DNA from 2 places in the Bradyrhizobium sp. AUGA SZCCT0160 genome. Region 2 is predicted to be linked to the other one. Evidence: riboswitches for the same ligand, from Rfam matches in the RefSeq annotation. Region 2 holds a riboswitch; the other holds the start of a gene.

Region 1 (12,059 bases), on a different contig from region 2:
GTCGCGGTCGCGTGCTCGCTCAGGATCGCGGCGCGCACTTCGGGTTGGTGCAAACGTGCCAGCCGCTCCGTCAACGGCAGTTTCGCGATCGCCTGATAGCTCGGATGAGTCTGGAACGGGTTGCGCGACAATTCGAGGCCCAGCATCAGCCCGACCGGGCGGGCGGCGATCTGCGCGGTGACCGACAGGCCGCGCGCGGAAGCCTCCGCGATGGTGTCGAGCGTCTTGCGCCAGCGCTGCGGCGCCTTGTCGTTCTGCGTGATGGAAAACGACACCGGGATTTTGGTGTTCTCGGCCACCCGCAGCATCATCGGAAGGTCTTCGTTGATAGTGGAGAGGTCGAGCACGAACTGCAGCACGCTGCGGCCCTGGCCGTGCATCGCCGCGGCAATCGCGGTCAGTTCGTCCTCGCCGGCCTTCAAGGTCGGGGTGTAGTCGCCGGTCGAGGTGCGGTGATTGAGGGTGCGCGAGGTCGAGAAGCCGAGTGCGCCCGCGCGTACGGCATCGGCGGCGAGCGCCGCCATCGCCTTGTTGTCCTCGGGCGTGGAGGGATCGCGGCGCGCGCCGCGGTCGCCCATCACGTAGACGCGCAAGGCCGCGTGCGGCAGTTGCGCGCCGACATCCATGTCGAAGTTTCGTTTCGACAGCCACTCCATGTAATCCGGAAAGCTTTCCCAGGCCCAGGGAATGCCGGCGCTCAACACCGGCTCCGGAATATCCTCGACGCCTTCCATCAGCTGGATCAGGCGGACATGGTCGCTCGGCCGGCACGGCGCGAAGCCGCGCCGCAATTGCCCATGATCGCTGTGGTGACGCCGTTCTGCGACGACGGCGTAATCTCCTGGCTCCAGGTGACCTGGCCGTCATAATGTGTGTGGACGTCGACGAAGCCGGGTGTGACCAGCTTGCCCCGGGCATCGATCTCTTCCTTGCCTTTCCCGGAAACCTTGCCGACCTCGGTGATGCGGCCGCCCGAGATGGCGATATCGGCTTCATAGAGGTCGCCGCCCTTGCCATCGGCAATGTTGCCGCCACGGATCACGAGGTCATGGGAACTGGTCATGGCGATTCATCCCGGGTTGAATTTTTGTTGCCGCATCATCGGATATCCCCTGATGCAGTCAACGGCCGGGAATGAGGTTCAGGAATGCATCACGCCAGTAACCGGGCCCTCCGATCGCGTCTTCGGCTTGCGGTCGGTGATGAGCGCCAGCAGTACCGTCAGGACCATGAAGGCGACGGAGGCGCCGAACACCCAATGCGGCAGGTGCTGGTCCATGATCCAGCCGAACAATAGCGGGCTCATAATGCCGCTGAAGTTGAAGCCGGTGGAGACGATGCCGAAAGCGCGGCCGGCCGCACCCGGAGGGGCGGCGTTGCGTACCAGCATGTCGCGCGAGGGCGCGATCACGCCGCCGAGGAACCCGGCGATTCCCATCGCCGCGGTCAGCGCCACCGACGGCAAGGTGGTCGTCGCGATCACCAGCATGATGATGGCGTTGATCCCAAAACAGGCGGCGGCGACCTGTCCGTGGCGCGTGGTGCGGTCGGCAAGATAGCCGCCGGCCAGCACGCCCGCCGCACTGGCGCCGAGAAACGCGGTCAGCGCGATATTCGCGGCGGAGAATGTCACGCCATAGCCGCTCATCAGCGCGACCACGCCGAAATTGCTGATGCCGGCGTTGGACAGACCAAGCAACATGAAGAAGAACGTCAGCATGATGATCGCCGGCGTGATGACGCTTTGCCGGGGGGCGGCCGCGCCATCGGTCTTGCGGTCGGCCGAACTCGCATCGGGAATGCCGACGGCGATCAACAGCAGCGCCACGACAGGTCCGACCGCGCCGGCCACGATCAGCGCGCCGAGACCTCCGGCCCAAGCGACGAGTGCCGCCATGATCGCGGGCGCCACCGCGCCGCCGAGGAAGCCCGCAAACGTGTGGATCGAAAACGCGCGGCCCATCCGCGCTTCATCCATATGGGTGGAGAGGATCGCGTAATCGCAGGGGTGATAGACGCTGTTGGCGAGACCAAGCAGCGCGGCGCAGACGATCAGTGACGTGTAGCTCAGATGCATGCCGAGCATGATCAGCGCGAGACCGCCGACACAAAGGCCGATCAGCAGCACCTTGCGGGCGCCGATATGGTCGGCGAGATATCCGATCGGCGCCTGGGTCAGGCCGGACACCAATCCGAACACGGTCAGAGCGAAGCCGAGCTCGATATAGCCGACGCCGAGCTGTGCCTTCAGATAAGGAAACAGCATCGGCAGCACGAAGATATGGAAATGGCTGACCCAATGGGCCACCGAAATTCCCGCCAGCGTGCGCAGAGAACTGTCCGCTTTCACGTCCTGCGGTGCGGTCAGAACATCGACCATATCAGCGTCAAACCCCGTCTCGATCCACGGCCCGGCAAAGGCTGGCTTTACAAAAATGCCTGCCGAAAATAGTGGTTAGCGGTTATTTGTCCATGAATACAACTGCATGGCTGCCCCGGCGCAGGGTGTGGAAGGGCGCAAATGCGTCAATAAGTTCAGGGACAAAGTCGGCGGGCGCGGCAATGATCCGGCATGATTGATCCGGGGAAGCCGCTCCGGGTGCTGGTGTCAGAAGGTTCCAGTACCTCAGCCCGCGAGGCCATCACGATACTGGGCCTGACGGGCCATCATGTCGAGGTTTGCGATCCCTCCGCCCATTGCCTGGCGCGGTTCTCACGCTTCGTCCGCAAATTTCACCGCTGCCCGGGCCTGCGCAGGACCCCGCCGGATTTCTGGCGTTTGTCGAGCAATTGCTGACGCGCCAACGTTTTGACGTGCTGCTGCCGACGCATGAGCAGGGTTTTCTGTTTGCGCGGATGCGCGCGCGACTGGAGGGCCGTACCGGTGTTGCGTTGCCTTCATTCGAGAGCTATCGCACAGCGCACAGCAAGGCCGGATTCAGCCGGCTGCTCGATCAATGGAAGTTGCCGCAGCCGCTGACGCGGATCGTGAAATCCGCACGCGCGCTGCGCGACGCCATTGGTTTTCCGGCCGTGGTCAAGACCTCGATCGGCACCGCAAGCCGCGGCATCTGGTTCGTGCGCAATACGGATGATCTCGAAATAGCGTTGCGTGATCTCGGCGCCGGCGATGCGTTCACCGATGAGGTGCTGGCGCAGGACCTCATCACGGGCACCACCGAGAAGGCGCAGTCGGTGTTTTGCAGGGGACGGCTGGTCGGCTTTCATGCCTATCGGCAAGTCGCTGTCGGCGTCGGTGGCGGCGAGGCGATCAAGCAAAGCGTGGGCCGGCCGATAGTGCGAGCCTATCTGGAGACGATCGGCGGACAACTCGGCTGGCACGGTGCGTTGTCGGTCGACGTTATCATGCCGGACGATGGCACGGCGCCGCTCCTGATCGATTGCAACCCGCGGCTGGTCGAGCCGGTGAACGCCTATCGCGCCGGCATCGATCTCGTTGGGTTATTGCTGCGTGTCTCGCAGGGCGAGACGCCGGAGCCGTTGCCGGAAAGCCGCGAGGGCGTGCTCACGCATCTGGCGATGCAGGCGCTGCTCGGTTGCGCATCGCGCGGCGGCACGCGGGGCGATATTATCCGGGAATGCGGCCGTGTATTTACCGCCAGCGGACCCTACGCCGGCAGCCGCGAAGAACTCACGCCGGTGCGACTGGACTGGTTCAGCGCCGTGCCGCTGGCGATGACCGCAGTATTTCTGCTGGCCTCGCCGTCGTCAGCGATCAAATTGGCGCGCGGCGGTTTTGGCGCGCATCTGCTCGATGTCGGGAGTATCCGGAAGATTGAGAGTGAGGGATTTCACTAGATCTCGCGTCGTTCCGGCGCAACGCCGGGACGACAATAATCACAAGGGTTCGTCGTCATTGCCGTGGCGGTCGTGCTTTGGCGTGGCGATGTCGCCATCCTCGTAATCGTCGTCTTCGACAGGCAGGCCTTTCGGCTTCACGGGCTTGTCGTTGTCCTGCCTGGGAGGCTCGCTCTTCTTCCCGTGTCCACCCATATCGTGCCTTTTCACCGGCGCAACCGGCCTTATCCGGTCGAAATGACGCATTGACCGCAATCCGACCGACTTTGCGCAATATACTAGCGCCAGCAACACGAATTTTCCTTGCCCTTTTGGCCGATAGTGCTTCAAACGGGGCAATCAAACGGAGTCAGAATGAAGAAGCCTCGCATCGAAACCGAAGAACAGCAGCCACGCAAAGTTATCCGCGCCGACAAGGCGCCGACGTCAGGATATTCGCTGGTGGTCGACGGTCACTTCAAATCGCACCACGACACGGTCGAAGCCGCTGAAGAGGCGGGCACGGCGCTAAAGAACAAATTCCAAATGCTGCAAGTGCAGGTCTATGACGCCGAGACCAAGACGCGCTCGATGATCCATTGGCCACCGGCGTAACGCTGCAAGCTTAACTTCAGTGCTGAAGTTAAGGCTGAGCTCAAAGAGCCAGCCTTGGAATTGAGCCTTGGATCCCTGCCTCAGGGTCTTCGATCTTAGGTCCGTCGACCGCCGCTTTGCTGGCTCGCCAGCCAATCGCCCAATGCCGGGGTCGGCCGCTTCTCGGCCGGCTGTTTCGATTTGGCCGCGGCCTTCTTTGCCTTGACGGGAGCCGGAGGTGCGGCCGCTTCACGGGCAAGCCGCAACGCCTTCAGCTTCGCCATATTGTCGAGCATGGCCCTCGAGGCCGCATCGCGGTCGGCTTTGCCGGACCGCGCGTCCTGGGCTGCACGGGTGGTTTTATCCAGACGCGCCTGGGCGCGGTCGCGATCTTCTTTGGTCATTTTACGTCAGCCTTCTTCGCCACTTTGGCTTTCGCTTTGGGCTTGGCTTTCGGTTCGGGCGGATTAGCAAGGTCCTCAGCTTCCTTGGCCAGCCGCAGCGCGCGCAGCTTTTCAGTCCGCTTGCGAATTGCGATGTCGGAGGCCGCGATCTCGGCCATCGCTTTGATGCCCTCGACCTCCTGGGTACGCTTGCGGTGCAGCCGAATCTCTTTCATTTCGGCCGGACTCTTCGGTTCGTCGTTCATCATATACCTCTGGAACCGCGACGCATGCCGTCGGGCGGTGTTTCGGCCGTAATACCATGGATTGCGCCGCTGGGGGCGCGAATTTGGGCCGAAAAAGCCCCGTTATCGGGTTGATTCAGCCCTCATGGTGAAGAGCGGCGGGATCATCGCCGTCTTCAGGACCGCTCTGGTCGAAAGCGGCCAGCCAGGCCGCCAATGTCGTTGACGCCTGACCTTTGGCCTTGACCTGGCGCAGCGCAATGCGAATGCCGGCGCGGCCGTGACGGTCGCCGGCGATCGCCATCGGCGGTTCCCCCGCCAGCACCGCATCGACGACGCGCTGCTTGATCGCGAGCGTTTCGGGATCGCCGCACGCCGCCAGGACCCGTTGAAAACGCTGGTGATGTGCCTGGTCGAATGGCCGGGCCTCGCCCATTCCGTCACGCAACGGATGCGGCGGATAGATGTGCGCGCAGGGGATCCAGCCCTCGGGAACCGGCTCGGTGGCGGCATGGGTCCGGCCGCTTTTCAGCAGTCTTGGCAGCACATGGGTGTGCGGCCCGTCCGGGCTCGTGCCCGAGGGCGGCGGGATCGGCTGATAGACCTCGATGCGGCCGAGCCGGCTGATGAAGACGCGATGCGGGTTAGCGCCAAGGATCATCCCCATCGCGGGATTGTCGTGTTCGAAGATGGCGCGGCCGCAGAGTTGGCGCAGCCGCGCGGCGAGATTGGGATCGCCGACGCGCACGCAGAAATCCGCCTGCAGCGCACCGAGGCCGAGATCGAACAGGAAGGATTCGCGGTCCTCCGGCCGCAGCGCCTCTTGATCGGCGCCGATTTCCGTCAGCGTGGTGCGGCCGTTCATCGCGCAATCGCCTGACGGCAGGCACAGCGCGATCCGATGGCTCCAGCCCGACTTGGTGATGCTCTCGGAGGCGAACGGCCGGCTGTTGCCGTTGGGATTAAGCGCAATGCCGCCGCGCGGCGTCACGGCTGCAACGGCCTCGATCGATTGCGTCAGCCGCACCGGCTCGTCGCGATCGCGGGCGAATTCGGCGATGGCGCCGAACGTGCCGAGACTCCATTGCGTGTCGGGATCGGCGATTTCCCGCTGCAACAGATCGATCGCCGCGACGGCGGAAACATCAGGCATCAACCAGCATTCCCTTAACCCTCGGGGCCAAAGAGAATACTGGCTTGTCAGGTCAGGACAAGCCGGTCCGGAGCGGGCCCCGGACCGGCGTCCGGGCTCAGAACGTCGCGCCGGCCTTCACCATGTAGGTCCGGCCCGGCAGCGGATAGGCGCTGAAGCGGCCGTCGGTGAACGTGCTTGCGATCGCATAATCGTAGTATAGCGCGTTGAGCACGTTGTTGACGCTCACCGACCAGAAGAAGTGCTGATATGCCCCGCTCAGCTTGAAGTCGATGGTGGCATCGGCCGGGATGCGGCGCTGGGTATTCTTCTGGTCGTTGTCCATGTAGCGCTCGCTCCAGCCGCGCACCGTGGCGTCCGCAACCAGATAATTCTGCCAGATATTCCAGGTTACGCCGCCACTGGCGGTGTAGCGGGACACCAGCGGAACGTCATTGCCGGCGAACTGCCCTTCACGGAATACCGCACGGGTGTAAGCCACGCCGCCGCGCAGCAGCACGCTGTCGCTGACACGAAGCGAGGCGCTGGTTTCCGAGCCGTAACGGCGGGTCGGATCGAGGTTGACGTTAAAGAACAGTGCCGGGTTGAAATGGATCTCGTTTTCGAGGTCCATGTTGTAGATGCTCGATTGCATCTGGAACCCGCCCGACTTGATGCGGAAGCCGCCCTCGACGTCGTGCGAGGTCTGGGTTTTCAACTGGAAGGTGCCGGGAATTGGGGTGAAGAAGACAGGATCGAAGGAAGGTCCGGAGGACAATCTCTCGTCGACATTCGGCGTGCGGAACGCGCGGGCGGCCCGGCCGAATACCGAGACGATATTGTTGAAGCGATGTTCGAGGCCGACATGCAGCGCGTGCTGGACTTCGCTGCTATCCAGCGGAAGGTTCTGGGCGCCGCAGGTAAAAAACAGGGCGCAATTCGGCGGATCGTTAAGACGGTCCCGCGCACTCAGGCTGGCGTTTTGGATTCGCGCGCCGTACGAGAAATCCGTTGTCGGCAACAGCCCAAGGGTTTGCTGCCAATAGCCGGCAATCGTTCTCTGCGACAGATCGTAAGTATGGATCGGCGGTGTGCCCTGAAATTCCGGCCGCTCCTGGTGGAACGTCGCATCGTAATAATCGATGCCCGTCAGGATCGACGAGGGTAGCCCGAACATTACGTTCTTGACGCTCAATCGAGGCGTCAGGGACCATGTCTGCAGATGGCTGTCGACGTAACTGTTGGCGAAGGGATTGAAGAACGCGGCCTGCTGTTTCTTGTCCCGCACACCGCCATCGATGATGAGATCGACGCCGTTCCACAGGGTCTTGGTGAAGCCGGCGGTGGCGCTGGCGCCCTGCTGGTTGCCGTAGTCGAGCGGCGTGCTGGTGCCGCGGCGGTTGGTGACGAGCTCGTTGAGACCAATGGATGGATCGACCAGCCGGCCGCCGGGTAAGCCGAGCTTCTGATCGTCGCCGGTCACGGTTACGAAGGCGGTGAGGCCGGGCGTGGAGTAGTTGAGGTTGCCGACCCCGTTGCGCTGATCGAGCGCGTTGTTGACGCGGTAGCCGTCGGACTTGATGGCGTTGCCATAGAACGACGTCGACCACGGACCGAAATTGGTCGCGGCCGAGACCGAGGCCATGCGCTGATTGAAGGACCCGACGCCGGCTTCGCCGCGGATCGCGACCGGCGGGCCGCCGACACCGTTTTTAAGCACGATGTTGATGACGCCGCCGACGGCATTATCGCCGTACAGCACCGCGCCGCTGTTGCCGCGGGTGATTTCGATGCGCTCGATCGAATCGCGCGGAATGGTCGAAAAATCGACGCCGGCCATGTCGATGTCGTTGAGCCTTCGGCCGTTGATCAGCACCAGGGTATTGGAGGTCGCAAACGCACCGAATCCGCGCAGATCGACGCTGGTCTTCGCGCCGTTGACGCCGCCAAACAGGCTGGTCAGTTGCACGCCCGGTGTTTGCGCGATGATTTCCTGCAAGGTCTGCGCGGGTGAATGCGCGATTTCTTCAGCCGTGATGACGGTCGCCGATGTGCCGACGATACCGGCGAATTGCCGGACGGGCGCTCCGCCGCCGCCCTGGCCATCGCCTTGCGACGCGACGACGTTGGAGCCGGTCCCCGGCGCAGGGTTTCGATTGCTTGACGGCCTCGGGTTCGGCGCAACGACGCGGCGCGTGCCCGAGCCCTGATCGGAAGCGGGCTTGGCGCGGGTCCGGTTCTGGTCGCCGGGCGGGTTGACCTCGATCGCCGGCAGTTGATCGGCTGTGGCGGTCTGGGCCTGCGCGCCGGAATGGGTGAGCGCCATGATCGGCGCCAGAAAGCTGGACGCCAGCAAAAGACGGCGGCACCGCTTGGCGGCAGTGGTGGTGGAAGACATGGTTCAGGCCTCGGTATGACGTCAGTGGCACGTCACAGCGAACCAAGTCCCACCATCGTGCTGCAAACAGCTCTGATGAAACTAATGCCTGTACTCCCCGACCGACATCTTCGCGTGTGACCACGGCTGACGGCAGGTCTCCTGGCTTGCGGGTCGTTACCTTTCGTCGCCTTCCCAGGACCGAGAATCCCAGTGGCGTAGGACGAAAGATTCACCGCTTACAGTTGCGGGGGCAGCCGCGGAATTGGGGGACTGTCCCCGCACCGCATTCCCTTTTGATCCCCAAAACGGGAACCGTCGAAAATTATGGTAGAAGTTTGTCAAAGATAGAGTCAATCCCATCAGGCCTCGCCTGCGATCCTCACTGGACGAGTGCGTCTTTTATGTCGCATGAGCAGTACCGTTCGAACGCGTTGTGCGGTACGGGCTGACCGTTCGGGGACGATCGATGAGTGTTGAGACCATCACTGCTGCAAACGAGGAGGCCGCGCGGCGCCGGATTGGCGTGACGGCTGCGCTTGCCGGCCTTGTCGCGCTGCTGGTGCTGATCTCGCTCGGCATCGGGCCGGTGCGGCTGTCGCCGCTGGCGGTGATCGAAGCCCTCCTCGGCGGCGGCAGCGACGTGGCGCAGGTGATCGTGCGGGAAATCCGCCTGCCGCGGACCATTCTGGCGCTGGCGATCGGCGCCATCCTCGGAATGTCGGGCGCGTCGCTGCAGGGCCTGCTGCGCAATCCGCTGGCCTCGCCCTCGCTGTTCGGTGCGCCGCAATCGGCCGCCTTCGGCGCGGTGCTGGTGATCGCGCTGGGGTGGGCCGATGTGCGCTCCTATGCGCTGCCTGTCGTGGCGATCATGGCGGCGTTCGGTTCGGTGTTCGTGCTGCTGACGATTGCAGGCCGCAATGCCGGGCTGCTGATCCTGATCCTGGCCGGTCTTGCGATTTCGAGTCTGGCGGGCGCCGCTACCGCGCTGGTGATGAACCTCTCCAGCAATCCGTTCGTGGTGCTGGAGATCGCGTTCTGGCTGCTCGGATCGCTGGAGGATCGCAGTTTTCAGCACGTGATGCTGGCGCTGCCGTTCATCATCGCCGGCGGCATCATCCTGTTCAGCCAGCGCCATTCCTTTCGCGCGCTCAGCCTTGGCGAGGAAACTGCGCAGAGCCTCGGCGTCGATGTCGGGCGCCTGCGGCTGATCGTGATCACCGGCGTGGCGCTCGGGGTCGGCGGCGCGGTAGCGGTCACCGGCACCATCGGCTTCATCGGCCTCGTCGCGCCGCACCTGATGCGGCCCCTGATCGGCCATGATCCGGCGCGGCTCTTGGTGCCGAGTGCGCTGGCAGGCTCGGCGCTGCTGCTCGCCGCCGACATCGCGGTGCGGATCATTCCCTCGACCAGCGACATCAAGGTCGGCGTGCTGACCTCGATCATCGGCGTGCCGTTCTTCCTCTATCTGATCGCGCGCGAACGCCGCGCGCTCGGGGGAGGTGTCGCATGAGCGAAGCCGCGCTTCTCACGGCGCAAGGCGTGAACGTGACGCTGGCTGGCCGCCATGTGCTCAGCGATGTCACGCTGTCGCTGAGCGCGGGTCATCTGGTCGCCCTGGTCGGGCCGAACGGCGCCGGCAAAACCACGCTGTTGCGGGCGCTGTCGGGGCTGCTGCCGTCCCGCGGTGACATCCACATCGGCGGCGACGTACTGGCCGGTCTGTCGCTGCGCGAACGCGCCAAGCGATTTGCCTATCTGCCACAGGGCCACATCGTGCACTGGCCGCTGCCGGCGCGCGACATCGTGGCGCTCGGCCGCTATCCGCACGGCGCGACCGATCCGGCGCGGCTGTCGCCAAGGGATACTGACGCAGTATTGCGTGCGATGCAGGCGGTCGATGTGGTGGAGTTCAGCGAGCGCCGCGTCACCGAACTGTCCGGCGGCGAGCGCAGCCGCGTCGCGCTGGCGCGCGTGCTCGCGGTGGAAGCGCCGGTCATCCTCGCCGACGAGCCGACCGCCTCGCTCGATCCGCGGCACCAGATCGACGTGATGAAGAACCTGCGCGCCACCGCCGACAAGGGCGTGCTGGTCATCGTGGTGACGCACGACCTTGGCCTCGCCGCACGATTCGCCGATCATGTGCTGGTTCTGAAGGAGGGCCGGCTGGTGTCGCAGGGCGCGCCGGTGGAAGCGCTGTCGGAGCAGGTGATAGCCGACGTGTTCCGGATCAGCGCCTACCGCGCCGAATACCAGTGCGAGGCCGTAATCGTGCCGTGGGCGGATCTGTGATGCGCCGCCGGCTTGCCGTGCTGCTGGCGGTTGCGGCGCTGGCGATGCCTGGTGCGACGCTGGCCGCTCAATTGCCGCGCATCGTGTCGATGAACGTCTGCAGCGATCAATTGCTGCTGTCGCTGGCCGATCCCGAACAGATCCTCGGGCTTTCGCGGTATTCTCGCGATGCCTGGGTGGCCGGTGACGTCGCTCGCTATCCAAAACTGTCGGGCGGTGCGGAAGACGTGATGGTGCTGAAGCCCGACATCGTCGTCGCCAATCTGTACGACAAGCGTTCGACGCGGGAATTGCTCAAAGCGCACGGGTTGCGTCTTGCCGAACTTCCGGTGCCGCGAACCTTGCCCGAGGTGAAGGACCAGATTCGCGAGTTCGGTGATATCGTCGGTCACCCCGATCGCGCGGCGGCGCAGATCGCGTTGCTCGATGCCGCGCTCGCACGGGCGCGCCAGGCTGTCGCCGCAAAACACTATCGGGTGCTGCCGCTGTCGCGGCGCGGCTGGGTCGCGGGCAGCGACAGCTTTGTCGGCTCGCTGCTGGCCGAGACCGGGCTGTTCAACACGGCCGGCGATCTCGGCTTCAATTTCGGCGGCTTCGCCTCGCTCGAGGCGATCGTGAGCCAGAAACCGGATTTGCTCTTGGTGTCGCAGGCCGGCGATTTCGCGCGCGACGACGGCCAGGCCTTTCTGCTGCATCCGGCGCTCGCGCGGTTCTATCCGCCGGAAAAGCGCATCGTGATTCCGGAACGGCTGACCGAATGCGGCGGCGTGATGCTGGCGGAAGCGCTGGATGTGCTGACGGCGGAATTGAAACGGGTGGGGCGGTGACAGTCGCGGCGAATCGTAGGGTGGGCTAAGCGAAGCGTGCCCACCACCATTCAGGTGCAATGATTGGATAGATGGTGGGCACGGCGCAAGCGCGCCTTTACCCACCCTACGTTCCGTGAGTATTCACCCCATCACCACCGGGCCGCCGGCTTTCTTCCAGGCGTCGATGCCGCCTTCGATATGGGCGGTGTTGGCAAGGCCGGCGTTCTTGGCGGCGGTGACCGCCATCGCGGAGCGCTCGCCGAACGCGCAGAAGAACACCACGCGGCGTCCCGTCGCGGCCGCGACTTCGCGCAGCATGCCGCCCGGCGCTAAGCTTTCGGCGATGCCGGGGTAGGGCGCATGCAGCGCGCCCGAGAGCGTGCCGTGCTTGGCGCGCTCGCTGGCCTCTCGCAGATCGACCAGCAGGAT
Region 2 (12,059 bases):
CGCAAGCTGCCCCAATCGAGCGTCATGGAGCGGTCCATCGCGACGCCGCCGCGCGCTTCCGCCAACAGTTCGATCGAATCGATCGGCAGGATGCCCTGGCTCCACAGCGATCCGTCGAACGAGGGATAGCGGCCGCGCTCGGCGGCGAGATCGACCGAAGCCGAAATCGCGTAGTAGGAGATCGCCTCCATGCTGGTGTCGGCGAACGTCACGGCCGCGTCGGAGGCGACAGCGATCCGCATCGCCTGCAGCGCATCCTGGAACCCCATCAACCCGAGGCCGACCGGACGGTGCCGCAGGTTCGAACGCCGCGCTTCCGGAATGGTGTAGAAATTGATGTCGATGACATTGTCGAGCATCCGCATCGCAATCGTCACGCTGTTCTTCAGCCGCGCCTCGTTCAGGCGGCCGCCTTGGATGTGATTGAGCAGGTTGATCGAGCCGAGATTGCAAACCGCGGTCTCGTCGTCCGAGGTGTTGAGCGTGATTTCGGTGCAGAGATTGGAGGAGTGGATGACGCCGGCATGGCGCTGCGGCGAACGGAGATTGCAGGGGTCCTTGAACGTGATCCAGGGATGTCCGGTCTCGAACAGCATGGTCAGCATCTTGCGCCACAGGTCCGTGGCGCGGACCTGCTTGAAGACGCGGATTTCACCGCGCGCCGCCTTGGCCTCATAGGCGGCATAGCGCTCGGCGAATTTTGTGCCGTAGAGGTCGTGCAGGTCGGGCGTCTCGTCCGGCGAGAACAAGGTCCATTCGCCGTCGGTTTCGACGCGTTGCATGAACAGGTCAGGCACCCAGTTCGCGGTGTTCATGTCGTGGGTGCGGCGGCGGTCGTCGCCGGTGTTCTTGCGCAGATCGAGGAACTCCTCGATATCGATATGCCAGGTCTCGAGATAAGCGCAGACCGCGCCCTTGCGCTTGCCGCCCTGGTTGACCGCAATGGCCGTATCGTTGGCGACTTTCAGGAACGGCACCACGCCCTGGCTTTCACCATTGGTGCCCTTGATGTGGGCCCCAAGGCCGCGCACGCGGGTCCAGTCATTGCCGAGCCCGCCGGAATATTTCGCCAGCAGCGCGTTGTCCTTGACCGACTTGAAGATGCCGTCGAGATCATCCGCGATCGTGGTGAGGAAGCACGACGACAGTTGCGGCCGCAGCGTTCCCGAATTGAACAGCGTCGGCGTCGAAGCCATGAAGTCGAACGACGACAGCAGATCGTAAAACTCGATCGCGCGGGCCTCGCGATCGATCTCGCGGGTCGCAAGTCCCATCGCGACGCGCATGAAGAACGCCTGCGGCAGCTCGATGCGGTTGCCGCCTTCATGCAGGAAATAGCGGTCGTACAGCGTCTGCAGGCCGAGGAACTGAAACGCCAGATCGCGTTCCGGCTTCAGCGCCGCGGCGATTTTCTTCAGGTCGAAGCGCGCCAGATCCGGATCGAGCAACTCGGCCTTGATGCCGGTCTTGATATAGGCCGGGAAATATTCGCCGTAGCGCGTGGCCATGTCGGCCTGCGAGGCGTTGGTCGGCGCGCCATGCACGTGGGACAGCACTTCGGTGCGCAGCTTGTCGAGCAGCAGCCGCGCGCTCACGTACGCGTAGTTGGGCTCCTGCTCCACCAATGTCCGCGCGGCCATCACGGAAGCGAGCGCCAGTTCGTCCTGGCTGATGCCGTCGTAAATATTGCGCTGGGTATCCGCGATGACGGGCGCGGCGTCGACGCCATCAAGGCCGGCGCAGGCCTCGGCCACGATCAGCGCAAGCCGCGCGGTATCGAGCGGCACTTTGGTGCCGTTCGCCAGCGTCACATGCAGCACGGGTCCTGCCGCGGGCTTGGCCGATTTGGCGACCTCCTGCTCGGCGCGCTGCCTGGTGCGCTCGTCACGGTACAGCACATAGGCGCGCGCCACCTTGTGGTGCTCGCTGCGCATCAGCGCCAGTTCGACCTGGTCCTGCACGTCTTCGATGTGAAAGGTGCGGCCTTCGCTCATCCGGCGCGACAGCGCGCCGACGACTTCCGCGGTCAACTGCTCCACCACCTCGTGAACCCGGCGCGAGGCCGCCGCGGTGTGGCCCTCGACGGCGAGGAACGCCTTGGTCATCGCGACCGAGATCTTGCTGGCATCGAATTTCGAAACCGTGCCGTTGCGGCGGATCACCTGCATCGGAAGTTCGGCGTCCGGCGCGGCAAGCGTTTCGGGACGCAACTGGAACAAGGCAGCGGTTTTGGCTTCGAGAGAAATGAGACCGGAAGATTCGGACATCGGCAGACCCCGTGGTGTTGTTGAGGCCGGATGTCGTTGGGGACGCTGCATCGAATGCGCGGCGGCAAGCGCCGGCATGGATCTGCAAGCGACCGCCGGACACCCCGCCCGTGGACGTTTTTTCGGTGTCGCGGCAGGTCTCCTGGCTCGCAGGTCGTCGTTATTCCCTGTCTTCCCAATGCGAATCCGCATCAGTGACGTAAAGGCGGGAACAACTCACTGCTTACAGTTGCGGGGGCAGCGCCGGAATTTCGCGCCCTTTGGCGCGATCACCGACTTCCCTCTTAGCCACCATGACTTGCGTCGTGATAGACCGTGACAACTACATCTGGTGCGATTTGGGCAATCGTGTCAATGGTGCGCTAGCCGAGCCTGCGAAAATTCTGGTTCACCCTGTTAAAGCTGTGAACAACCGCAACAACCGGCGATCGAGTTGACGGGCGCGCCGAGTTGCCAGTAAGTGGACGCGTCGTGGTTCTTCGGGATGGTTTTCCCGAAGCTAAGAGGGAAGCCGGTGTGAAGCCGGAGCTGCCCCCGCAACTGTAAGCGGCGAGCCGCTGTCCAACAAAGTCACTGAGACCCGCAACGGTTTTGGGAAGACCGGACAGCAGCATTGACCCGCGAGCCAGGAGACCTGCCTCGACAACATAAACGTCCTCGGGCGGGGTGTCCCGGTGGTGCGGTTGCGATTCCGCGCGCCTCCTGACGCCTGGAATCCAGACGTGTCACTTCGGCCTTTGCCCCCAACTTTTGGGGTTAAGCCAATGACTACTTCTACAGAGAAGTCTTCCACAGCGACTTCTTCTACAAATTCTACCTCCTCACTTCCCGTCGCTTCGCTCGGCACGCCGCGCATCGGTCCGCGCCGCGAGCTGAAATTCGCGCTGGAGAGCTTCTGGTCGGGTACGACCGACGAGAAAGCCCTGATCGAGACCGGCATCGGGCTGCGCGCCGCCAACTGGGCGCGCCAGAAGAAGCTTGGTGTCAGCATCATCCCGTCCAACGACTTCTCGTTCTACGACCAGGTGCTCGACACCTGCGTGATGGTCGGCGCCATTCCGAAAAGCTACGGCTGGAACGGCGGCACGGTTCCACTCGCCACCTACTTCGCGATGGCGCGCGGCGCCAAAGGCGCGGCGCAGGATGCGGATTGCGGCCACGCCCACCACGACGCGGCCCACGGCGTGCCGGCGCTGGAGATGACAAAATGGTTCGACACCAATTACCACTACATGGTGCCGGAACTGGAGAAGGATCAGCAATTCATCCTCGCCTCGCGCAAGTCGATCGAGGAATATCTCGAAGCCAAAGCGCTCGGCTACCAGACCCGCCCGGTGCTGGTCGGCCCGGTGACGTTCCTCAAACTCGCCAAGTGCAAGGATGCGGGGTTCAACACGCTGTCGCTGCTAGACCGGTTGCTGCCGGTCTACATCGAGGTGCTGAGCGAACTTGCCAAGGCCGGCGCGGAATGGGTGCAGATCGACGAGCCGTGTCTGGTCCTCGACCTCGACGTCATCGCGCAGCAGGCGCTGCATTATGCCTATGCGGAAATCGCCAAGGCGGCGCCTGAGCTCAAGATCATGCTGGCCACGTACTTTGGCGGGCTCGGCGCCAACCGCGACACAGCGATGGCCCTGCCTGTCGCCGGCCTCCATCTCGACCTCGTGCGCGCGCCCGAGCAACTCGACGACCTCGCCGGTCTTCCAAAGGACCGCGTGCTGTCGCTCGGCATCATCGATGGCCGCAATATCTGGCGCGCCGATCTGAGCCGGCTGCTCGACCGACTGGAACCTGTGGTCACCAGGCTCGGCGGCGACCGCGTGCAGCTCGCGCCATCATGCTCGCTGCTGCACGTCCCGATCGACCTTGCGCTGGAAACCAGCCTCGATCCTGACGTGAAGAGCTGGCTGGCGTTTTCGGTGCAGAAGATCGAGGAACTGGCGGCGCTCGGAACGGCGTTGGCGTGCGGCCGCGTCCACGCCGACGCCATCCTGAAGGCCTCCGATGAAACCGCAGCCGCGCGCAAAGCTTCGCCGCGGATCCACGATGTCAAGGTGGCAGCGCGCGCCGTCGGCATCGATAGCGCGATGCGCCGCCGCATCAGCGCGTTTACCGATCGCGCCGGCGTGCAGCACAGCCGCTTCAACCTGCCGGCCTTCCCGACCACGACCATCGGCTCGTTCCCGCAGACCGCGGATGTCCGAAACGCCCGCGCCGCGCATGCCAAGGGCGCGCTGACCGACGACGCCTATAAACTCTATCTGCAGAACCAGACCGCGCGCGCGGTGCGCTGGCAGGAGAATATCGGGCTCGACGTGCTTGTTCATGGCGAGTTCGAGCGCAATGACATGGTGCAGTATTTCGGCGAGCAGCTCGCAGGCTTCGCCTTCACCGCGCATGGCTGGGTGCAATCCTATGGCTCGCGCTACGTCCGCCCGCCGGTGCTGTTCGGCGACGTGTCCCGCCCGAAACCGATGACGGTCGAATGGTGGCAATATGCGCAGTCGCTGACCAAGCGGCCGATGAAGGCGATGCTGACGGGGCCGGTGACGATTCTGAACTGGTCGTTCGTCCGCGACGACATCCCGCGTAGCGAAGCCTGCCGCCAGATCGCGCTGGCGATCCGCGACGAGGTCGCCGACCTCGAAGCCGCCGGTGCCGGGATGATACAGATCGACGAAGCGGCGCTGCGGGAGGGCCTGCCGCTGCGCCGGTCGGAGCGGAAGACTTACCTCGACTGGGCCGTGGACGCCTTCCGCATCTGTTCGTCGGGCGTACGCGACGACACCCAGATCCACACCCACATGTGTTATTCGGAGTTCAACGACATCATCGACGCGATCGGCGCGATGGATGCCGACGTGATCTCGATCGAGACCTCGCGCTCGAAGATGGAACTGCTCGACGCTTTCAGGAACTACCGCTATCCGAACGAAATCGGCCCCGGCGTCTACGACATCCATTCGCCGCGGGTGCCTGAAACCGCCGAGATGACCGACCTGCTCAAGCTGGCACGGCTGCGCCTTAGCGACGCCCAGCTCTGGATCAATCCGGATTGCGGATTGAAGACCCGGAAATGGGAAGAGGTGCGGCCCGCTCTGGTCAACATGGTCGCCGCCGCCCGCGAATTGCGAGCGCTCGCTTAAACGCCCGCCCCGTCTCTCATCCCGGCGTCATTGAAAGGATACGCCATGCGCTTCTGGATCGAATGCACGAGGTGCGAGACGGGGCAGGCCACCCACATCAATATCGCGCTGGTCGGCAGCATGTGGCGCGACGGCGAGCGCACCGTGCTCGCCTTCGTCCGTGGCGACGGCCAGCGCATTGAGGTCACCGAGACGCCGGAACAGATCATGGCGCGGCATCTCGGGCCGCTGGCAAAGGCGTAACGACGCGATGACGGTGAGGCCGGATAACGCCTGGTCGGAAGCTGCCGTCGATCTTCGCAAGGTCGGCGCGAATCCGGACCACTGGTATCCGGTCGCATGGTCGCGCGAGGTGAAGTCCGGCCAGACTTTCGCGGCGCGGTTCGCGGGCGAACCGATCGTGCTGGTGCGCCCGAGGGAGGGCGCGATCTTCGCGCTTGAGGACCGCTGCGCGCACCGCCAGGTGCCGCTGTCGAAGGGAACGGTCGATGGCTGCACCCTGCGCTGCGTCTATCACGGCTGGCGCTACGACGCGTCGGGCGACTGCGTCGACGTCCCCTATCTCGGCAAGGGCAAGCGGCCGAACGGCGTCCGCCGCTATCCCTGCTTCGAGCGCGACGGGTTGATCTTCATATGGCCCGGCACCGGGCCTGCCGCCGTCCCCTTGCCGCAGATCGGCGCAGCCGCTGATACCGCCTACAAGACCCGGCGGTTCGGCAAGCTCGTCGCCTGCCACTACACTTTCATGCATGAGAACTTGATGGACATGAACCATCAGTTCCTGCACCGGCGCACCACCGGAAAAGTCGTCCCGCGCTATCTCGGCAGCCGCGCCGGCGAACGCTGGATGGAGGTCGATTACAGCTTTGCCCGGCCTGGCGAGAAGCCGCCGATCGGCGAGGCCGTCATCGTCGGCCGCCTGCGCGGCCGTGCCGGCACGGCGCGCGACCTGATGACGGTGCGCACCGAATATCCCTACCAGACCCTGCGGATGTGGACGAAGGGCGACGCACCGGTTCTCAGCGTATGGCTTGGTTACACGCCCATCGATGCCGCACAGCGCCGTAACCGGACCTTCGTCGTGCTGTCGGTACGCAAGCCCAGAGTGCCCGGCATCCTCGATCTCGGCTGGCCGGTGCTGGCCTGGTTCACCAACCGGGTCTTTTCGGAGGATTGCGAGATCGTCGAGATGGAACAGGCCGCCCATGACGCGCAAGGCGCCGACTGGAACAGGGAAGTGTTTCCGCCGATCCAGGCGCTGCGAAAACTGTTGCGGGCGTGCGGGGAGCCGGCTCGTTAGTCATTCCGGGGCGACGCGAAGCGTCGAACCTCAGATGTGCAATTGCACATCGTAGTTCGCGCGAAGACGCGCGCCCCGGAATGACGGAGTGTCAATTCGCCGTCAGCAGCTTACCAAGCCACTCCCACGTCTTGCCGTTGATCCTCATGGCGCGGGACAGGACGCCACCATAAAAAAACGCGGCGTCACCGCCGCGTTCCTTATTCCATGTGCAACCCACTTAGGCCTGCGGTTGCGGCTCCAGGCCGGGATCCGGATCGGGGCGCGGGCGCGACTTGCCGGCGGGCGGCACAGCGGAGGCCCGCGGCGTGGTCGGCTCAAGCACCGACTCGCGGTTCGGCTTCTTGCCATTGAGCAGGTCGATGATCTCGTCGCCGGACAGCGTCTCGAATTCGAGCAGGCCCTTGGCAAGCGCTTCGAGGTCGGCGCGCTTTTCGGTGAGAATGCGCGTCGCTTCGTTGTAGCCGTCTTCGACGAAACGCCGGATCTCGGTATCGATCTTCTGAACCGTGGCTTCCGACGCGTTCTGGGTGCGCGACACCGACATGCCGAGGAAGACCTCGTCCTGGTTCTCGCCATAGGAGACCGTACCGAGTGCCTCGGACAGGCCCCAGCGCGTCACCATCATGCGGGCCAGGCGCGTGGCCTGCTCGATGTCGGACGACGCACCCGAAGTGACCTTTTCGCGGCCGAAGATCAGCTCTTCGGCAACCCGGCCGCCCATCATGATCGCGAGCCGCGACGTCATCTGCTCGAGCGACATCGACAGCTTGTCGCGCTCCGGCAGCTGCATCACCATGCCGAGTGCGCGGCCGCGCGGGATGATCGTGGCCTTGTGGATCGGATCGGTCGCGACGACGTTGAGGCCGACGATGGCGTGGCCGCCCTCGTGATAGGCCGTCAGCAATTTCTCTTCCTCGGTCATGACGAGCGACTTGCGCTCGGCGCCCATCATCACCTTGTCCTTCGCCTCTTCGAACTCGGCCTGCGTCACCATGCGCTTGTTGCGGCGCGCGGCGGTCAGGGCGGCTTCGTTGACGAGGTTCATCAGGTCGGCGCCGGAGAAGCCCGGCGTGCCGCGCGCGATGGTCTTGAGGTTGATATCCGGCGCCAGCGGCACCTTGCGGACGTGGACCTTGAGGATCTGCTCGCGGCCGACGACATCCGGGTTCGGCACCACCACCTGGCGGTCGAAACGGCCCGGGCGCAGCAGCGCGGGATCGAGCACGTCGGGACGGTTGGTCGCCGCGATCAGGATCACGCCTTCATTGGCCTCGAAGCCGTCCATCTCGACCAGCAACTGGTTGAGGGTCTGTTCGCGCTCGTCATTGCCGCCGCCGAGGCCGGCGCCACGATGGCGACCGACCGCGTCGATTTCGTCGATGAAGATGATGCAGGGCGCGTTCTTCTTGGCCTGTTCGAACATGTCGCGGACGCGGCTGGCGCCGACGCCGACGAACATTTCAACGAAGTCGGAGCCCGAGATGGTGAAGAACGGCACGTTGGCTTCGCCCGCGACCGCACGCGCGATCAGGGTCTTGCCGGTGCCGGGAGGGCCGACCAACAGCACGCCGCGCGGAATCCGTCCGCCGAGGCGCTGGAATTTGCCGGGGTCGCGCAGGAATTCGACGATCTCCTGCAAATCCTGCTTGGCTTCGTCGACACCAGCGACGTCCTCGAAGGTGACGCGGCCATGCGCCTCGGTCAGCATCTTGGCGCGCGACTTGCCGAAGCCCATCGCCTTGCCGGCGCCGCCCTGCATCTGGCGCGACAGGAAGATCCACACGCCGATCAGCGCGATGAAGGGCAGCCAGGAGACCAGCAACGACACGAACCAGGGCACATTGTCGCCGGGCGGCTTGGCGCTGACGTTCACCTTGGCATCAACCAGGCGCTTGACCAGCGACGGATCGTTCGGCGAGTAGGTCTGGAAACTGGAGCCGTTGGTGAAGGTGCCGTGGATTTCCGGCCCCTGGATCACGACGTCGCGGACGGTGTTCTTTTCGACCTCACTCACGAACTGCGAAAACGTGATGTCCTGCGAGGACGCGCGCTGCCCCGGATTCTGGAAAAGCGTGAAGAGTGCCAACAGCAACAAAACAATGATTACCCAGAGGGCGAAATTGCGCAGATTGGCGTTCATCGATCTTCCTTCGTGGCCGCGCGGATCGTGGCCTTATGTCCTTGGCAGTAAACCTTGGGTCGTCCTAGAGCAGTCAGGCCAGAATCCCCGGAGCACTGCTTACAATCTAGGTGGCGCCCGGGTCGATGCCAAGGGAACCACGCAGGACTATTTAGCGCATCTTGCAGGACGATTTAGCGCATCTTAACGGGATTCCCGGTCAAATAATGGCGTAAAAATCAGCGTTTTTCGGGGGTGGTTAAGACTCCACACCGGTTTATGACGGGATATCAAGGTTTAGGCTTGCCTCTTATGCCGGCCTGCGACGACGCGGAGGAGCCGGCTCGACGTGAATCCGGCCTCCAATGAAGCTGATTGCGGCGCCTGCGAGGGTCTGTTTCAACTTCGGCTGGCCTTCCGATACCGCCCGATCCAGCACCGTCAGCAGGGCCTCGACCTTGCCGAGTTCCGCAGGCCCCTCGTGACCGACGCGGTCGATGGCCCGCATCAGCAGCCGAAGCCGGATTTCCTCAGGCAGACCCGCAAAGGCTGACGCATCGAAGCCAAAACGCGCGACGTCATTGCGGTCCCTCAGTGCCAGATAGCGCTCGGCGCCATCAACCAGCACTTCCAGCGCGGCATTGGCCCGCGCCAGCCGTGACGCCAGCCGCGCCAGGATTCTGGCATCGCCGCCCTCTTCCGCCAGCGCCGGCATCAGCGCACGTAAACGAGGACGCGTGTAATTGACGTCGCGGTTGGTCGGATCATCCGCGAAGGCGATCTTGGCCTTGTTCAACGTCGCGATCAGTTGCGATTTCGGGACATCCAGCAACGGCCGCGCCAGCCACACACCGTCGCGTTCGCTCTGGCGCGCCATCGCCGCCAGACCGGCGATGCCGCTGCCACGCAGCATCCGCATCAACAATGTCTCAGCCTGGTCATCGCGGGTGTGCGCGGTGAGGATATGGGTCGCGCCACCAGCGCGTGCTGCTTGCGCCAGCAGGCGATAGCGCGCCGCCCGCGCCGCGGCCGGCACGCCTGTGTTCGGCTTGGCGCCATGCCAGCGCAGCGTGCGATGGGGCAGATCGAGATGCCTGGCGAGCTTCTTGACGTCACGCGCCTCGCGCGCGGCTTCATGCCGCAAGCCATGATCGACGGTCACCGCAATCAATCGCGGCCCGCGCTTCAGGGCACGGCGCCAGCGCGCGGCGAGCCACATCAGGGCGATGGAATCAGGTCCGCCGGAAACGGCGAGCACGATCGCGGGCGCAGCCTTCCAGTCGGCGAACAGAAGTTTCGCCTGGCTCGCCGTGATCGCGGAATGGTCGTCCTCTGCCATGGACCGACCATAGCGTTTTCGGGCCAAGCCTGTCCCGCGCTTGATGCGGGGTCTAACGACTCAGCACTTCACCCGCTTCTGCTCGCGGTCCACGGCGGCCTTCACGCCGGCCGAGGCGCGCGGATATTTCCGCGTCACTTCGCCGAGCGCGGCGCAGGCCGCTTCCTTCTCCTTCAGTGCCGCCAGCGACTGGCCGAGCCGCAGCAGCGAGTCCGGCGCCTTTGCGGATTTGTCGAACTTGGTGGTCACGCCGAGAAAGGCTTCCGCGGCGTCACGGTATTGCTGGCGCTGGAAGTAGCTTTCGCCAAGCCAGTATTGCGAATCCGCGATCAGGGGATCGCTCGGATATTTCTGAGCGAAATTCTTCATGGTCTCTTCGGCGAGCGCATAGTCCTTGCGCTGCATGTAGCCGATACCGAGATCGAACTCGTCCTTCGGCGTCGCCGAAGGCGGCAGCGTCGTCAGCGCGGCGCTGGCGCCGGGCGCACGCACGGGCGGCGGCGCGCCGCCGGGATCGCGCGGGCTGGTGGCACCGAGGTCGAGCGGCTCGCCCCGTCCGCGGCCGCCGGGAGCGCCGACCGGCGCGTCATTGGCAACCGGCAACTGACCGCCGCCGAGCGCGCGCGGCGCGCCGGGGGCGTTCGGATTCTGACTGGGATCGAAGGCGTCGCCGCGGCGGCGGCCGGTCGCCGGCGCTGCTGCCTGCTCCTGCATGATCGGCGGCGGTGCCGCGATCTGCGGCTGCTCATAGGTCGGCTGTCCCTGCGGATAGCCCTGCTGCCCCTGCGGGTAGCCGGGCTGCGCCTGGGTTTGCCGGGCGGGCGGATAGGCCTGGACCGGGGGCGGCACCGCGGCCACGCCGGGCTGGGCCGCCGGAGGCTGACCGGCAGGCGCTACCGCCGCACCGCCACCGAGCTGCCGCAGGCGCTCCTCGAGCTGGCGGTTACGGTATTGCAGTTCCTCGTTCTGGCCGGTGAGCTGCCGCAGCTGGTTCTCGAGCCGCTGGATCCGCATATCCGCGTCGGCGTCGTCGGATTGCGCCTGGACCGGCGGAGAGCCTTGCGGAGAAGAGGACCACGGGAACGATATCTGCGCGAAGGAGGCCTGCGAAGACAGGGAGAGCATCGCGGCAATCGCCACGGCGCTGATCGAATTGAGAAACCTGAATGACATTTTGCCCTGACGACGAAAATTCGGCGTGACATCGAAAGCCGAACACATTGAGAGAGGGAGTACGCCAGAATTGTGACTGGCGTTTCCGAATCCGGAAGCCGGATTTCGGTATGGTTTAGTATCAGCTTCAAAACAAGCAAGCGGCATGGTCGGCGGGCCGTTCATCAACGGAAGGGATCAGGCCCATGCACGCAGCCGTGAACGGGGTTCGGCTGTTCTTCGACCTCGAAGGCCCCGAAACCGCCAGACGCAGCGAAAGCTGGCCGTCACCCGCGGCTTCATCATACGCCCAAAGCAAAACCGGCGCCCCAGGGCGCCGGTTCTGAAATTCGGCAGTCGAAGCCGCTCAGGCGCCGGCGTTCAGCACCGTGACCGCGCGGCGGTTCTGCGACCAGCAGGAGATGTCGTTACACACGGCGACCGGGCGTTCCTTGCCGTAGGAGATCGTGCGCATGCGGTTCGGATCGACGCCGCGCGAGGCGAGATAGCTCCGTACCGACTGGGCGCGCCGTGCACCGAGCGCGATGTTGTATTCGCGGGTGCCGCGCTCGTCCGCATGGCCTTCGATGGTGAAGGAATAGCGGTTGTAGGTCTGCAGCCACTGCGCCTGCTTTTCCAGGGTCGCGATCGCCTGCGGGCTGAGCTCGGTCTGGTCGCTCTCGAAGAACACGCGGTCGCCGACATTGACCACGAAGTCCTGTTGGCTGCCCGG

Evidence for each region. A riboswitch is a leader RNA that binds a small molecule or an ion and turns the genes downstream of it on or off. The one in region 2 is predicted to bind cobalamin.
Region 1: another riboswitch for cobalamin. It lies ahead of JQ558_RS29920 (TonB-dependent receptor); the one in region 2 lies ahead of JQ558_RS04745 (ribonucleoside-diphosphate reductase subunit alpha).

What each region holds. Positions count from the first base shown of each region.
Region 1 is NZ_JAFCMD010000024.1:18,763-30,821, forward strand. It holds partial or broken gene JQ558_RS29880 (N-acyl-D-amino-acid deacylase family protein) at 1-1,063, opposite strand, end outside; gene JQ558_RS29885 (MFS transporter) at 1,142-2,380, opposite strand; gene JQ558_RS29890 (hypothetical protein) at 2,698-3,819, shown strand; gene JQ558_RS29895 (hypothetical protein) at 3,859-4,065, opposite strand; gene JQ558_RS29900 (hypothetical protein) at 4,174-4,413, shown strand; gene JQ558_RS29905 (hypothetical protein) at 4,509-4,796, opposite strand; gene JQ558_RS29910 (transcriptional regulator) at 4,793-5,041, opposite strand; gene JQ558_RS29915 (DUF6925 family protein) at 5,157-6,173, opposite strand; gene JQ558_RS29920 (TonB-dependent receptor) at 6,271-8,550, opposite strand; cobalamin riboswitch at 8,664-8,864, opposite strand; gene JQ558_RS29925 (iron ABC transporter permease) at 8,999-10,042, shown strand; gene JQ558_RS29930 (ABC transporter ATP-binding protein) at 10,039-10,821, shown strand; gene JQ558_RS29935 (ABC transporter substrate-binding protein) at 10,821-11,648, shown strand; gene JQ558_RS29940 (MBL fold metallo-hydrolase) at 11,772-12,059, opposite strand, start outside.
Region 2 is NZ_JAFCMD010000002.1:230,583-242,641, reverse strand. It holds gene JQ558_RS04745 (ribonucleoside-diphosphate reductase subunit alpha) at 1-2,267, opposite strand, end outside; cobalamin riboswitch at 2,382-2,600, opposite strand; cobalamin riboswitch at 2,723-2,924, shown strand; gene metE (5-methyltetrahydropteroyltriglutamate--homocysteine S-methyltransferase) at 3,032-5,413, shown strand; gene JQ558_RS04735 (hypothetical protein) at 5,459-5,656, shown strand; gene JQ558_RS04730 (aromatic ring-hydroxylating dioxygenase subunit alpha) at 5,664-6,713, shown strand; gene ftsH (ATP-dependent zinc metalloprotease FtsH) at 6,934-8,856, opposite strand; gene tilS (tRNA lysidine(34) synthetase TilS) at 9,146-10,174, opposite strand; gene ybgF (tol-pal system protein YbgF) at 10,235-11,347, opposite strand; gene pal (peptidoglycan-associated lipoprotein Pal) at 11,694-12,059, opposite strand, start outside.